Regions from separate parts of the Catenibacterium mitsuokai genome, predicted to be linked through region 1. Evidence: predicted binding sites of a transcription regulator. Region 1 holds the regulator's gene; the other holds the start of a gene.

Region 1 (8,581 bases):
ATTAAGACCAGTGACTTCACCAGAAGTGCCTTCTATTGTTTCTGGGAGGGTGAAAGATATAAGAGATAATTATGTTATTTTAAACACTGATTATGGGAAGATTAAAGCCTATACAGATCATTCATTTCAATACAATGATGAAGTACTTGTTAAACTTAGGTTTCTTGAAATTAAGCATCGCAAGGATCCGATAGGTTATGATGAATATCATTCATTCAAAGCTAACAATATCGTCGCAAAGGCTAAAATCACCCATATTACCTCTGTTTCATCCCATCCTTCCTTTTGTCAATTAATAGAAAAACATTTCTCTTCTTCGAAGTCTATTAAAAGTTATCAGAAACTCTTTGTTCTAGGTATAAAAGATGAAGCCATTAAAGAAGACTATTCACTCCTCACAAGTCTTTCTCTTATCCATATGTTTGCTCTTTCAGGTATGCATATACATTTACTTTATAAATGTTTGAGTCTTATTAAAACGTTTGTACGTGTTGATATTGCGGATATCATTATCAAAATACTCATAGCCTTTTATGTCTTTTCTATACCTTATAATATATCTCTTCATCGTGCCTTTTATATGCTTGTCATCTATGATCTTGTAAAAGAGAAGTTCAATCAATTAGATGTACTATCGTTACTTGTTTTATTTAATGTTATTAAAAATCCTTATATCATCTTTAGTATTTCTTTTGTCTTCTCTTACTTTATTTATTTCCTTGTCATTATGACCAAACATTTCCCATATCGCTCTTTCCTTATCTATTTGGGTGGTATTCCTATTGTCCTCGCGCTTAACTTCTCCATTAATATCTTTTCTTATTTTTTAACGGTTCTTCTTGCTCCTTTTATATCCTGTTTCTATATTGTAACGCTCCTCTCTCTCATTTTTCCAATAGATCTCATTATGAAGATGATGATCAACTACCAGCAGATGATCTTGAACTTTATCACTTCATTCAATGCAGAAATCATTTTTCAAAAACCAACGCTCTCATTTATTATTCTTTATTATGTCATCTTATTTTATATTTTCTTATTATTAGAAGAAAAGAAGAGTGTTCAGTTTTCTATGTCTCTATTATGTGCACTTATGATCAGCTTTCATATATATAGTATCTATAAACCATACACTCAGGTTTCTACTATTGATGTAGGGCAGGGGGATTGTTCATTGATCCGCCTACCTTTCAATCAAGGAAATTATTTGATTGATACAGGGGGTAACAGGGAATATGATATTGCTAGTCATAATGTTATTCCATTTCTTAAATCTCAAGGTGTTCCGTGTATTGATAGAGTTTATATATCTCATCACGATTATGATCACTATGGTGCTTTGGATTCGTTAAAGAAGAAATATAAAGTCAAGCGTATCATTGACTCCTATCAGGAAGAAGAGAAGAATAAGCTGATTACAATTAAAATGCTTAAAAGTGATGTGATTTATCCTTCTACCAATGAAAATTCTTTAGTCATGTTAGTAACAACAGGAGGCTATAATTATTTATTTACGGGTGATATCCCAAGCAATGTAGAAGAAGATCTTTATAAGAAATATGGAGAAATAGATATAGATGTTTTAAAAGTGGCTCATCATGGTAGTGGTTATTCTTCTTCTGTAACATTCTTTCAAATGGTACATCCACGTATTGCGATGATTGGTGTAGGAGAACATAATCTTTATGGTCACCCAGCTCGTATTGTGATTAAACGATTAGAAGAAAGAAAGATTAAAATACTGCGTACTGATCTTGATGGCAGCTTTTCTATTATCACTTATTTAGGGGAACATCTTATTTACCGTTAATCATGAATATATGGTAGAATAGGACAAAAGGATGGAAAACTATGAATATTGTATTATATGGAGAAGAAAAACTATTGCTTGCACAAAGATTAGAGGATTTAAAAAAGAAATATCAATGTACAAGTGATGATATGAATTATATGGTCTATCATGCAGGTGAAACGCCAATGAAGGAAATCATTGAAGATGCCTTAACACAGCCTTTCTTGACAGAATATAAGATGGTTGTCTTAAAGAATCCAATCTTTCTTACCAAAGAGAAGCCTAAAAAGAAGCTTGTCACAGATGAAGATATCAAGCTGTTTTTAGATTATATTGAACATGATAATCCGACAACAATCTTTGTTATATATCAGGATCAGCGTAATTTTGATGAAAGAAAGAAGGTAGTCAAATCATTACGTAAGCATGCGAAATGGTATGAAATGGAAAAACTGACCTTTGATCAGCTTTATAAAGCTACTAGAGAAGCGATCATTCATAGAAATGCCTCTATTGAAGATGATGCACTTACTTTGTTGTTAGATCGCTGTGGGAATGATCTTTTGACTATTTCTAATCAGGTAGAAAAACTATGTCTTTATACACATAATATAAAGAAGGAAGATGTTGAAAGACTTGTTCCACCACGTGTTGAAGAAGATGTATTTAAGTTGACAAATGCGCTTATGAATCATGATTTAAGAAATACGATGCGTGTTTATCAGGATTTGATTTCTCAAAACCATGAGCCTTTACAGTTGATTGGGTTAATTGCGAATTCATTACGTAATCTTTATCAGGTCTCTATTATGAGTAAGAAGGGCTATCGTGATACTGATATTGCATCTGCCCTTGGACTTAATCCTCGTGCAATCTATCCAATCCGTAAAAATGCGGCACACTTTGATATTACAGAACTTATGGAAAAACTTTATGCTTTATCTGAACTTGATTATGCGATCAAGACAGGGACAGTGGATAAATATAGAGGATTAGAACTCTTCTTGATGAGGATATAATATGGAAACAAAAGCACTTTATATTCATATTCCTTTTTGTGATCATATCTGTTCTTATTGCGATTTTGCAAAGGTTTATTATCGTGAAGAGTTTGTATTACAGTATCTAGAACGTTTAAAGGAAGAACTTGATACACTTCCTCATCATCCGATGGAAACTATTTATATAGGAGGAGGCACACCAAGTGCACTTTCTTTAAATCAATTAAAGATGTTATTAAATATGATAGATCCTTTTGTGGGTGATGGAACTCTAGAATATACTATAGAAGTCAATCCTGAATCAGCAACGCTAGATAAACTAGAAATTATGCATCTTCATGGAGTTAATCGCTTAAGTGTTGGAGTACAGACATTTGATAATACATTATTAAAAAGAATTGAACGTTATCATACATCTTCTATTGCAAAAGAAGTTGTAAGAAATGCGAAGGCTATTGGCTTTAAGCATATCTCTATTGATTTGATGTATGGATTACCAGGACAGACACTAGAAGATGTAAAAGAAGATTTACAGATTGCCTTATCACTTCCTATCAATCATTTATCCTACTATTCTCTTATACTAGAAGAACATACAAGACTTTATGACAATTATGAACCACTTGATGAAGAAACTGAAGGAATCTGGAGTGATTATATTGTAGAGACACTCTCTCGTGCAGGTTTTCATCGTTATGAGGTATCTAATTATGCATTAGGAAATCATGAATCTTATCATAATAAAGTCTATTGGCATTATGAGAACTATTATGGTGTCGGTATTGGCGCCACAGGTAAGATAGATGATGAACTTATTTCTCACTCACGTAGTCTCACTGATTACCTGCAGGGGAAGAATACAATATATATAGAAAAAGAAACAATCGAAGATACAATGTTTAATCATCTTATGATGTCTTTACGTCTTGAAGAAGGATTGGACCTTGATGAATTTAAAAGAAGATACCATCATACTATAGAAGAGGTCTATAAAGAAGCTCTCTCTAAGAATCTAGATAACCACAATCTGGTTATTGAAAATAATCATTTAAAAACAAATCATACGCTTGATCTTCTTAATTCCATTCTCCTTGATTTCTTGCCAGAGTAGTACAACGGTTTCTAGAAAATAGAAACCGTTTTTTAACACAAACTAGCACTAAAGGCTTGACACTGCTAAAAAAGAATGTATAATGAATCTAGCACAAGAGGAAAAAGAGTGCTAAGGAGGTGCTTGAGAGTGCTATCGGCAAGACAAATGCTAATATTTAAATATATTGTCGAAGAGTTTATTGAAACAGCAGAACCTGTTGGATCTAAACTATTGATGACAAAATATGAGTTACCTTATTCAAGCGCCACTATCCGAAATGAAATGAGCAAACTTGAAGAACTTGGCTTTCTAGTAAAGACACATACATCTTCTGGTCGTGTTCCTTCTAAGAAGGGCTACTACTATTATGTAAATACTTTGCTTCAGCCAAATGTTGATGAACAGGTGAAGAATCAGGTTGCAACAATCTTTAGTGATACACATCAATCATTGAATAGTTTGATTAAAGAAAGCTGCGAAATGTTAAGCCAGTTGACTGATCTGACGGCGGTTGCTCTAGGACCTAATTCAAGTTATGAATGCCTGCAGAATATCACATTAGTTCCTATTGGAACAAGAAATGTGACAGCCATCATAGTGACGGATAAGGGACATGTAGAAAATCGAGTTTTCACTTTATCTGAGACATTGAGTTTGGATGATTTACAATCCTGTGTATCGGTTATGAATGATACACTGGTAGGTACACCAATTAATCAGGTCGCAGATAAGTTAGAAAACGATGTCAAGCCAATCCTCAATACGAGAATCAAGGAACATGAAATCTTGTTTAATGCTTTCTTAGAAGCATTTATGAAATTTGCAAGAAACAATGTATATTTCTCTGGTAAAGATCATTTGTTATATCAGCCAGAATACAATGATGTCAATAAGTTAAGAAAACTAGTGAGTGCATTTGAAAATTCATCAAACTGGAATTTCTTAGCACCCACAGATGACGATGGCATTAAGGTATTGATTGGTGATGATTCAAATGTATCTGGACTTGATGATGTATCTGTTATTTCATCTTCTTTTGATACAGGAGGAGCTAACAAAGGAACGATTTCTGTAATCGGTCCAACGCGTATGCCTTACAAGAAAGTTGTATCGCTTGTAGAATATATTACTGAAAATATTGAAAGAATCATCAAGGAAAATGATGAGTAGAAGAGGTGAGACCATGGCAGAAGAAATGAAGAAAGAAGCAGAAGAAACTGTTGAAGAAACTACTAAGGAAGAAGCTGAAGAAGTAAAAGAAGAAACAGCTGAAGAAAAAGCTGAAGAAACAGTAGATCCTAAAGATGAAAAGATTAAGGATTTAGAATCTCAAATCAACAAGTGGAAGACAGATTATTATAAAGTATTCGCTGATATGGAGAACTTAAAGAAAAGACTTAAAACAGAACATGCAAATCAGTTAAAGTATGCAATGCAGTCTTTTATTGAAGAGTTACTACCAGTTATTGATAACTATGAAAGATCATTAACTGTAGAACCTGAAAGCGAAGAAGGTAAGAATATTCTTAAGGGTAACAAGATGATCTTAAACCAGTTAATGAATATTCTAGGTAAGAATGGTGTAACTGTGATTGAAGCACAGGGCAAGGAATTTGATCCTAATATACACCAGGCAGTCATGCAGGATGACAATCCTGACTTTGGTCCAAATATTGTGACTGAAGAATTACAAAAAGGTTATATGTTAAAAGATAGAGTTATTAGAGCAACTTTAGTGAAAGTGAATAAGGATTAATAGGAGGAGAACTTATTATGAGTAAAGTTATTGGTATTGATTTAGGTACAACAAATTCATGTGTCAGTGTAATGGAAAATGGTGAAGCAAAAGTAATTGCAAATCCAGAAGGAATGAGAACAACTCCATCAGTTGTTGCATTCAAGAATGGCGAAATTATCGTTGGTGAAGCTGCAAAGCGTCAGGCAGTTACAAATCCTGATACTGTAGCATCAATCAAGAGACATATGGGTACAAGCTATAAAGAACATGTCAATGGTCGTGATTATACACCAGAAGAAATTTCAGCAATGATTCTTCAGAACTTAAAAGCTACTGCTGAAAGTTATTTAGGTGAACCTGTAACTCGTGCAGTTATCACAGTTCCAGCTTACTTCAATGACTCACAGCGTCAGGCTACAAAAGATGCTGGTAAGATTGCAGGTCTTGAAGTTGAACGTATCATCAACGAACCTACAGCAGCAGCTCTTGCTTATGGTGTAGACAAGACTGAACAGGAACAGAAAGTATTAGTATATGACTTAGGTGGTGGAACATTCGATGTATCTATCCTTGACTTAGCTGATGGTACTTTCGATGTATTAGCTACTGCAGGTAACAACCACTTAGGTGGTGATGACTTCGATAAGAAAGTTATGGACTACATGATTAGTGAATTCAAGAAAGAAAACGGTGTTGATTTAAGCGCTGATAAGATGGCTATGCAGAGAGTTAAAGATGCTGCAGAAAAGGCTAAGAAAGACTTATCTGGTATGATGCAGACTCAGATTTCATTACCATATATCACAGCTGGTGCTAATGGACCACTTCATTTAGATATGACTCTTACAAGAGCAAAATTTGATGAATTAACATCTGATTTAGTTGCTGCAACTGAAACTCCAGTAAGACAGGCATTAAATGATGCTGACGTTACTCCATCAGAAATCGATCAGATCTTATTAGTTGGTGGTTCTACTCGTATTATCGCAGTACAGGAATCAGTTAAGAGATTATTAGGAAAAGAACCTAACAAGTCAGTTAACCCTGATGAAGTAGTATCTATGGGTGCTGCAATCCAGGGTGGTGTTATCACTGGTGATGTTAAAGATATCGTATTACTTGACGTTACACCATTATCACTTGGTATCGAAACAATGGGTGGTGTTATGACAGTATTAATTCCTCGTAACACAACTATCCCAACTACTAAATCACAGATCTTCTCAACTGCTGCTGATAACCAGCCAGCTGTAGATATCAACGTATTACAGGGTGAACGTGCTATGGCTAAAGATAATAAGCAGTTAGGCTTATTCAAACTTGATGGTATTGAACCAGCTCCAAGAGGCGTTCCTCAGATTGAAGTATCATTTGATATCGACGTTAACGGTATCGTAAACGTTAAAGCAAAAGATATGAAGACAAACAAAGAACAGTCTATCACTATTCAGAACTCTACAGGTTTAAGTGAAGAAGAAATCGATAGAATGGTTAAGGAAGCAGAAAGCAACAAAGCTGACGATGAAAAGAAACGTAAAGACATCGAAACTAAGAACAAAGCAGAAGCTATGATCAACCAGATTGATAAGGCTTTAGCTGAACAGGGTGCTAACCTTCCAGAAGATCAGAAGAAGCAGGCTACAGCTTTAAGAGATGAACTTAAGACTGCATTAGATAATAATGATATGGCTACTCTTGAATCTAAGATGAGCGAACTTGAAAAGATTGCTCAGCAGATGGCTGCTGCTCAGTATCAGCAGCAGAATGCTGGTAACACAGCAGGTGCAGACACTTCATCTAACAACAATAACGATGATTTCGTTGATGCAGACTTTACTGAAAAGAACTAACAAGAAAGCCAAGGGAATCCCCCTTGGCTTATATTAAATGAGGTGTGATTTATGGCAGATAAGAGAGATTACTATGAAGTCCTTGGTGTGTCCAAGGATGCTTCAAAAGATGAAATAAAACGTGCCTATCGTAAGATGGCAAAGAAATATCACCCTGATGTGAATAAGGCGCCTGATGCAGCAGAAAAGTTCAAGGAAGTTAATGAAGCCTATGAAATTCTTTCTGATGAGAATAAGAAGGCCGCTTATGACCGTTATGGACATGCAGCATTTGAACAGGGTGGTGCAGGTGCTGGAGGATTTGGTGGCCAGGGATTTGGTGGATTTGAAGATATGGACTTTGGTGATATCTTCGGTTCATTCTTTGGCGGAGGACAGTCACGTTCTAGAAGACCTACAGGACCACAAAAAGGTGAAGACCGTTATGTTCAGATAGAAATTGATTTCATGGATGCTATCAAGGGCAAAAAGACTGAACTTAAGATTAACTACGATGAACAGTGTTCTCATTGTCATGGTACAGGTGCGAAGAATCCTAATGATGTGCATACATGTTCTAGATGTGGTGGTACAGGACGTATTAGAGTACAGCAGCGTTCGCCATTTGGTACTATCATTAATGAAACAGTCTGTCCAGACTGTCATGGTACAGGTAAGGTAGTCAAGGATAAGTGCCCACATTGTCATGGTTCAGGATATATTAATAAGAATGTCACTGTTGAATTAACTATCCCAGCTGGTATTAATTCTCATCAGCAGTTACGTGTCGCTGGTAAAGGACAGCGTGGTGTCAATGGTGGACCTAATGGGGACTTATATGTAGAAATCTATGTTCGTCCACATAAATACTTTGTGAGAAATGGTAATGATATTTCTATATCAGTTCCAGTTTCTGCAGTCGATGCAACTCTTGGCTGTGAAGTAGAAGTACCTACTGTTTATGGTGATGTGACTATGAAGATTCCAGCAGGAACACAAACTGGTACAGTCATGAGACTTAAGGGTAAAGGTGTCAAGAACATGCGTAGTGATACTTATGGTGATCAGTATGTTCAGGTCAATGTTTCTATTCCTAAGAAACTCAGCAAGAAAGAAAAAGACCTTTAC
Region 2 (8,581 bases), 670 kb from region 1:
TTCTTCAGGTGTCATTTCTAAGGCATAGAGTGTTGTCAATATTGCAAGTGTATTTGAAATATTAAAAGGCGCAATGATTGGTACCTCTACATGAAATAAACGGTTCTTAATACATATATCAAACGTTGAATGATCAATAAAATATTCAATATTACGAGCCATAATATCTGCCTTATGATGAATACCATAGCTTAAGATCTTTGCATGTTCTGACAAATCTTTATAATTCATTGAAAGAAAATGATTAAAGCGCACTTCATCTGCGTTTAAGATAGCATAACCACCTTCTTGTAATAATCTAAAGAGCTTTTCATAAGAGACCATCAGATTATCAATCGTACCATGAAAATCCATGTGTTCTTCATAAGCGTTTGTAAAAACCACAATACTGAAATTTACAGAATCAACACGCTTTAAAGCTAAACCATGAGACGATACTTCAAGAGTAAAGCCTTTCACATTCTCCTTAACCATGTTGTAGAAATTACGATGAAGGCAGATTGGGTCAGGTGTTGTTCCTGTCATCTGCATCATAGTGGCTCCATATTCTATTCCATTATTTCCTACATAGCCCATCTTTAAATAACGACCTAATAAGCGTGCAACAACACGAGCTACTACCGTTTTGCCACTTGTGCCTGTTACACCAATACCTGTCATCTTATAAGAGGGATGATCATAGAAAAGATCTGCCACACGATTGAGTTCATCGAGAACATCCGGCACTTGAACATAGACAATACCCTGATAATAACGACGCAATGGTTTAGAATGGACAATACATTTAGCCCCTTGGAAAATAGCATCATCCACATATTTATGACCATCTGTCACAAGTCCTTCAATGCAAAAGAAGATAGAATCTTTTCTTACATAACGAGAATCGCTATGTATAGATTCAATCTTCAAATCACTTTCAACTTTAAAAAGCTCATTAAGCCTCTTCACTAGAAACCACCCCGATTAAATCATAACCTCGATGATCTGTTACTTTCACTTTATAAATATGTCCTTCTTTTAAAGAAGTATCTGCCACAAGAACCTTCAAGTAATTAGATGCATGACCAACCATATAGCCATCTTTTTCTTCTTCAATCAATACTTCTAGTTCCTTATTCATTTCAGATAATGCGAATTCTGTTTTTAATTCATCAGATAACTTTAATAGTCTTCTAACACGTTCTTTCTTAACATCACCTGGGACCTGACTAGGCATACGGTCTGCAGGTGTACCTCTTCTTCTTGAGTAAGGGAAAACATGCAACTGATTAAAATGAAGCTTCTTGATCCAGTTATATGTATCTACAAAGTCTTCTTCTGTTTCTCCTGGGAATCCTACAATAACATCTGTTGTAATAGAGATTCCTGGTAATGCTTCCTTTAATTCAAAATATTTCTTTTCAAATTCAGCTGTATTATAATGTCTTGCCATTCTTCTTAGAATAGAATCTGTACCAGACTGAATTGGAATATGAAGATGATCAACAATAATAGGACTCTTTCCAATAAGTTCGATAATCTCATCACTGACCTGACTCATTTCAATAGAAGAAATACGTAATCTCTTCAATCCTTTAATCTTAGTTGTCAAATCTACCAATAAGTCATAAAAAGAATAATTCTCTAAATCCACACCATAACCTGCTGTATGAATACCAGTTAATACGATTTCTACAAATCCTCTGTCTACTAATTCCTGAGCCTGTCTTAATACATCTTCCTTAGGACGAGAACGTACGCCTCCACGTGCATAAGGAATAATACAATATGTACAGAAGTTATTACAGCCATCTTGAATTTTCAAGAAAGCTCTTGTTTTATTTTCAAATGCATGAATACTTAAGTCTTCAAAACGAGACACCTTCATAACATTTTCGATTTTAACTATCTGTTTATGTGTGCTCTTATATTCTTCTACAAAGTCCACAATAGATGCACGATGCTGTGTTCCTAGCACAACAGAAACACCTTCAATTCCTGTGATTTCTTCACTCGCAACCTGTGAATAACAGCCCACAACGCAGATGACTGCTTCAGGGTTTGTACGATGTGCCTTACGGATCATCTGTCTTGATTTAGAGTCTCCTGTATTTGTGACTGTACAAGTATTAATAACATATACATCTGCAGGAGATTCGAAGTCGATTGTTTCATATCCTCTCTTTTTGAATATTTCTAACATCGCCTCTGATTCATAGCTGTTTACTTTACAGCCTAATGTATGAAAAGCAACTGTTGCCATTGTCTCACTTCACTTTCTTATTTAATTTCTTATATGTATGATCACTAATCAATTGATGATCATGCATGTATTCAATGAACTGTGTATATTCACCATGTTCATAATAACTAACTAATTCTTTCGCATCTTCGATAGACACCTTATTAGAATGACGATTATCATCACCTATGACCATACGGCAGATTAATGAGAAATCTTCTTTCACAAATAAATAGATCGTCCCCAATTCTTCATAATAGTAAGCAATATGGGATTCATTTTCATAAATCTTTTCTAAACTTGAAAAAGGTGTATCTAATAAAATAGGTCCATAATATCTATAAGCGGTATCTAATGTGATTTTCTGACTCTTTACAAATTCAGCATGCTGCTTCAATAAGAGAATCTGATAATCGTTGATATACCAACCATTAATATCAGGAGAATAGACAGGAATATAAATATCTCTTGAACTTTCTTCATCATAAAAATGAGGGAGCGTTTCTAAAACATTCTTGAGATCATTGTTGAACATCTTTCGTTTTTCTTCATAAGTGATATATTCAAACATATCATAATGACCTGCCGCAAAAAGATCATAAGACCCTTCAATGGCATCTCTACCTTCTAATGAACGTAGGACAATTTCCATATTGAATAAATCAATTTCAGATTTGATTTTAAAACGAATATCTATTGATTCTAGTTCTTTTTTATGTTCTTCACAATAATGATACAACTTTGTCTTAGTATACTTTGTATCCCTGCTGTATTTATTAATGACTGCAATAAAGTTCATATTAATCCCCCAATTCTCTTCTATACCCAATAACACTTAGCATATATAAAGGTGCTGTTTCACTTCTTAATATACGATTACCAATAGAACATGGCACAACACCCATTACCTGCATCTTTTCTACTTCCTGAAGATCAAAACCTCCTTCAGGTCCTACAATAATAGTAATAGAAGTATGAAGTGCATCAAGTGCTTTCGTGAAAGCATGATGTTCACCATTCTTGCTTTCTTCTTCATATGCCACAACATTAACTTCAGATAAATAATCTTTAAGCTGTGATAATTGAATAGGAGGCGTAATTTCAGGAACAATCTGTCTATGACATTGTTCACTTGCTTCCTGAGCAATACGAACAAAACGCTCTTTTTTCTTATTAAAACGTGTTTCATCCATCTTCACAATACTTCTAGAAGCACGTAATGGAACAATACGTGTAACACCTAATTCTGTTGCTTTTTGAATCACAAATTCAAATTTATCACTCTTAGGTAACCCATAGACTAGAGTCACTTCAACATCCAATTCATTATTTTCCTGAAGTTCTTCCTTAATCTGTAATAAGCCCTGTTTTAAGTCTATGATTTCACACAAACATACATGCTTATCTTCATCAATGCAAATAACATGTTCGCCTTTTTCCATGCGCATAACCTTAGTCATATGCTTATACATAGAATCATCAGCAATAATAATATCATTTTGTCTATAATTGTTTTTAATAAAATATCTCTGCATAGTCATCTCTCCTCTAGCATTCTAACATTTTTATGAAACAATGAAAAGACAATAGAAAAAAAAGAAGATAGAGGGGGTTCTATCTTCTTTTACACTTTATGATTCTCTCGCAACAAATCCATTATCATAATCAATGATTACATGACTATTGGCATGAATTGTACCTTTGATAATTTCTCTTGCAAGCATTGTCTCAATATGAGACTGGATATAACGCTTGATTGGACGAGCGCCAAATGTTGCATCAAATGCATCCTGTGCAATTCTATTTTCAGCCGCATCAGTGACTTCTAGAGTAATCTTCTTTTCTTCTAGACGGCCTTCAAGTTCATGAATAAACTTATCAATGATCTTATAAACAACACTTGAATCAAGTGAGTTGAACATAACGATTTCATCAATACGGTTTAAGAATTCAGGTTTGAAGTGCATCTTTAATTCATTATCCACTTCTTTACGTGTTTCTTCATTATTACCCTGCAACAAGTACTGAGAACCGATATTAGAAGTCATAATGATAATTGTATTCTTGAAGCTAACTACATTACCTTTAGAATCTGTTAAACGACCATCATCAAGAATCTGTAATAAGATATTGAAGACATCTGGATGGGCTTTTTCAATTTCATCTAATAAAACAATACTATATGGAGCACGTCTAACTGCTTCAGTTAACTGTCCACCTTCTTCATAACCTACATATCCTGGAGGAGCACCTAATAAACGAGAGACACTATATTTCTCCATATATTCACTCATATCGATACGTACAATATTCTTTTCGCTATCAAAGAGCTGTTCTGCTAAAGTTTTCGCTACTTCTGTCTTACCTACACCAGTAGGACCTAGGAATAAGAATGAACCAATTGGTCGGTTTTCATCATTGATACCAGCACGGCTTCTAAGTATTGCATCAGTGACCTTAGTAATGGCTTCATCCTGACCAATAACTCTCTTCTTCATAATATCTTCAAGATGTAATAGTTTTTCTTTTTCTGATTCCATTAGCTTAGAAACTGGAATATTTGTCCATCTAGAGATAACTTCAGAAATAGTATCTACAGTAACCTTTTCCTGTAAAAGAGCATCATCATTTTCTTTTGCCTGATAGTCTTCTATTTCCTTATTAATAGCTGGTATAGTCTGGTATTTGATCTTAGAAGCTTCTTCTAGGTTACCCTGAGATTCAAATTGTGCCATCTGTGTTTCAAGACGAACCTTCTGATTCTTTAAGTCCTTGATATGATCCACCTGAGACTTTTCTGATTTCCACTGTTCAGTTAATCCAGCAATCTTTTCATTTAATGAAGCAATCTTCTCTTTGATTTCTTCGAGTCTCTTTTCATTGTCTTCTGTTGAATCTTCTTTTTCAATAGAAATTCTTTCCATCTCTAGACGATTCTTATCACGTGTAATTGTATCTAATTCTTCTGGCATAGAATCAATTTCCATACGTACTGAAGCACATGCCTCATCAATTAAATCAATGGCTTTATCTGGCAAGAAACGATCAGTAATATAACGATCACTCATATGAGCCGCTGCGATAATCGCACTATCCTGAATCTGAACACCATGATGAGATTCAAATGGTTCCTTTAAACCTCTTAGAATTGCAATAGTATCATCAATATCAGGTTCCTGTACCAATACTTTCTGGAAACGTCTTTCTAAGGCTGCATCCTTTTCAATATACTGACGATATTCATCAAGTGTAGTTGCACCAATACAATGTAATTCACCACGTGCTAACATTGGTTTTAATAAGTTAGCCGCATCCATAGCACCATCTGTCTTACCTGCACCTACTAGCTGATGGATTTCATCAATAAACATAATGATTTGTCCTTCAGATTTCTTGATTTCATTTAAAACAGCTTTTAATCTTTCTTCAAATTCACCACGATATTTAGCACCTGCCACTAGTGAACCTAAATCAAGTTCAAATAAAGTTTTATCTTTTAATGTTTCAGGTACATCGTTCTTAACTATACGCCAAGCAAGTCCTTCTACAATTGCCGTCTTACCTACACCTGGTTCACCAATTAAAATCGGATTATTCTTTGTCTTACGTGATAAGATCTGAATCACACGTCTGATTTCTTCATCACGTCCAATAACTGGATCAATCTTGCCATCTTTAACATCTTTAACAAGATCACGTCCATATTTTTCTAATACTTCATAATTATTTTCTGGGTTTGGAGTATCCACTTTATGTCCTCCTCTCATTTCCTTAATGATTTTTTCTACTACTTTCTTATCTAGATGATAACGAGATACGAAGTTTCGGATAAAGGTACCTTGCGAATTAAACAGTGCGAGAATAAGATGTTCTACACTCATATAGTCATCTTTATACTCTGTCTTAATTCTTTCCGCATTCGCAATCCAGCTATTCAAATCATAACTTAAGCGTAACTGATCCTGTGTGACCTGTCCTACACTCGGTTTCTTATTTATCTCAGCATTGAGTAGATCCTGTACTTCTGGTATAGAAATATTGAGTTTTGTAAGCACTCTATAGAAAATACCAGAACTATCTTCTAATAATGCATACATGAGATGTTCAACATCTACAATCTGCTGATTAAGAGATAAAGCGCTCTGCGCCGCACGTCCAAATGCTTCCTGCATGGCTTCTGTCCATTTTTCACTATTCATCGCAATCACTCCTTTTAGCACTCTTCTTTCTCTTGTGCTAATGCTAGTATATCACTTTTATTAGCACTGTCAAGTAGCGTGTGCTAATTTCTATAAAGATTTTGTGACTTGTTGTGACTACTAATTGAAAAAAGTAATTACAGTCTTAAAGCATTTTGCTTTGCTCAGTCTACAATCCCCAATAACCAGTCTCTTGCATTTATACGTCGAATTCCTTCATATTGTTCTTCTGGTTCTTCATCCATTGTTAAGATAATCTTCGGATAATGATCTCGTATTGCTTGTAATGGTCTTAATTCTCTCAAAAGTGTATTTTCATCTCGTACAGTCAGTGCTACCTGGAAATATACTGTTCCCTTTTTATTCTGTGCTACAAAATCGACTTCATATGAATCGATTTTTCCAACATACACATCATATCCTCGACGCAACAATTCCAAATAGACTATATTTTCCAGAACATGTCCTGCATCTGCCTGCCTTGAACCTAAAAGCATATACCTCATTCCAATATCAACTATATAATATTTTTCAAGAGTCTTTAAATATTGTTTTCCCTTTATATTATAACGTTTTGCCTGATATATAATATAGCTCTCGCTAAAAGCCTCCAGATATTTTTCCACCGTTTTGGTATCAATTTTTCGCCCCTCTGAGGTCATCGTATCTGCAATTTTTTTTGAGGACAATGGATTTCCTATATTATCAAACACAAATCTTAAGACACTCTTAAGCATCATAGGATCTGTGATTTTTTTCCTGTTTATAATATCCTTCACAACAATCGTATTATAGATTCCTTCCAGATAATCTCTAATCTCATCTGGCTGATTTTTTAATTCCAATGTAAACGGAAATGAACTATTCTGCAAATACTCAGCATATTTAATTCCTCTGTCATTCATGCTACCAGTACTTTCCATATATTCCTTAAAAGACAACGGCAACATTTCAATCTGAATATATCTTCCTGAAATCATAGTCGCAATCTCACTAGACAACATATATGCATTAGAACCAGTCACATAAATATCTATGTTTTTTTTAATATAAAGACTGTCCAGCACTTTCGGAAAATCTTTTACATTCTGAATTTCATCAAGAAAAATATATGTCATTTTCCCATTAAGCAAACGTTCCTTTAAATATTTATATAATTTTCTGTAATCTGTCAGTTCTTCATAATCAAGATCTTCAAAATTAATAGAAATAATCTGTTCTTCCTCAACCCCATGTTCTTTTAAATAATTGCGATAAATTTCCAGAAGCATAGATTTTCCACAACGTCGTACACCTGTAACAATTTTAATCAACTGCTTATCTTTCCATGCAATCAGTTTTTCTAAATATTCTTTTCTTTCTATAATCATAATAATGCTCCCTTCGTTTTTACTAATTATATTCCAAAAACAACAAAATATTCAATAGTTTTAGGATTACATTCCAAAAACTATTGATTTTCATATCTTTTTGGGAACAAAAGTTGACTTGATAGCTGTTTCTGTGTGAATCAATATTATTCGTCTCCATATAGACAATATATCCGGCATAGCGGTCAAGGACAGCCTGTATTGCTATGGAGTCTCCCTCATATGCCTTTATAATCGTATCATAGTGTTGAGCATCACTTTATTTACTGCTAAAAGACACATAATTATTCAAATTAAATGAAAAAGGCATTACAGATATGAACTCTTTCTATTCACATTATTTGTAATGCCTTTTTTATGTTTTGTGTGTAAAAAAGAAAAGGGAAGGAAACATCCAAAACCACTCTTCAAACATTTCTGTCCCTAACAGCGAGACTTACGATAATTTATTTTTCAATATCTTCCATAGAAATCAGTTCCTGTGATACATCCACCTGAGAGAAGCGAAGATCATGATCCTCGTACTCAAATTCTCCTCTCTGATTATCAATCGGATCGATGCGGAGCCATTTTTTCTCTGGCATGAATTCTTTTTGGATTTCAGAGTTGGCTGGCATACGGAAAATGTCCAGATTACCAAAGTAATAGTTCCAACGCTCTTTGTCTCCTTCACGCCATGCACTTCCACCAAAGGAAGGGTCTGCAAATACCCATCCATAAGGTGCTACATAGAATTGTGCCCAATCATGGCATCCTGTATAATACTTCGTTGCATATAGACCTGACTGCCA

The links. The regulator HrcA, encoded in region 1, represses chaperone genes, less so after heat shock. The targets are predictions, from matches to a motif close to TTTTAGCACTNNNNNNNNNNNAGTGCTAAAA.
Region 2: a site for HrcA is predicted at 6,479-6,509, ahead of clpB (ATP-dependent chaperone ClpB). Genes of this name have one in related genera too.

The regions. Positions count from the first base shown of each region.
Region 1 covers NZ_CP102271.1:1,671,612-1,680,192, reverse strand. Annotated here, with positions in the region: gene NQ499_RS08795 (ComEC/Rec2 family competence protein) at 1-1,810, shown strand, start outside; gene holA (DNA polymerase III subunit delta) at 1,852-2,811, shown strand; gene hemW (radical SAM family heme chaperone HemW) at 2,813-3,904, shown strand; gene hrcA (heat-inducible transcriptional repressor HrcA) at 4,034-5,056, shown strand; gene grpE (nucleotide exchange factor GrpE) at 5,070-5,642, shown strand; gene dnaK (molecular chaperone DnaK) at 5,660-7,474, shown strand; gene dnaJ (molecular chaperone DnaJ) at 7,526-8,581, shown strand, end outside.
Region 2 covers NZ_CP102271.1:1,004,263-1,012,843, reverse strand. Annotated here, with positions in the region: gene NQ499_RS05050 (UDP-N-acetylmuramoyl-L-alanyl-D-glutamate--2,6-diaminopimelate ligase) at 1-948, opposite strand, end outside; gene mtaB (tRNA (N(6)-L-threonylcarbamoyladenosine(37)-C(2))-methylthiotransferase MtaB) at 935-2,242, opposite strand; gene NQ499_RS05040 (hypothetical protein) at 2,247-3,020, opposite strand; gene NQ499_RS05035 (RsmE family RNA methyltransferase) at 3,022-3,756, opposite strand; gene clpB (ATP-dependent chaperone ClpB) at 3,853-6,420, opposite strand; gene NQ499_RS05025 (ATP-binding protein) at 6,585-7,790, opposite strand; gene NQ499_RS05020 (helix-turn-helix domain-containing protein) at 7,813-8,022, opposite strand; gene NQ499_RS05015 (transglutaminase-like domain-containing protein) at 8,237-8,581, opposite strand, start outside.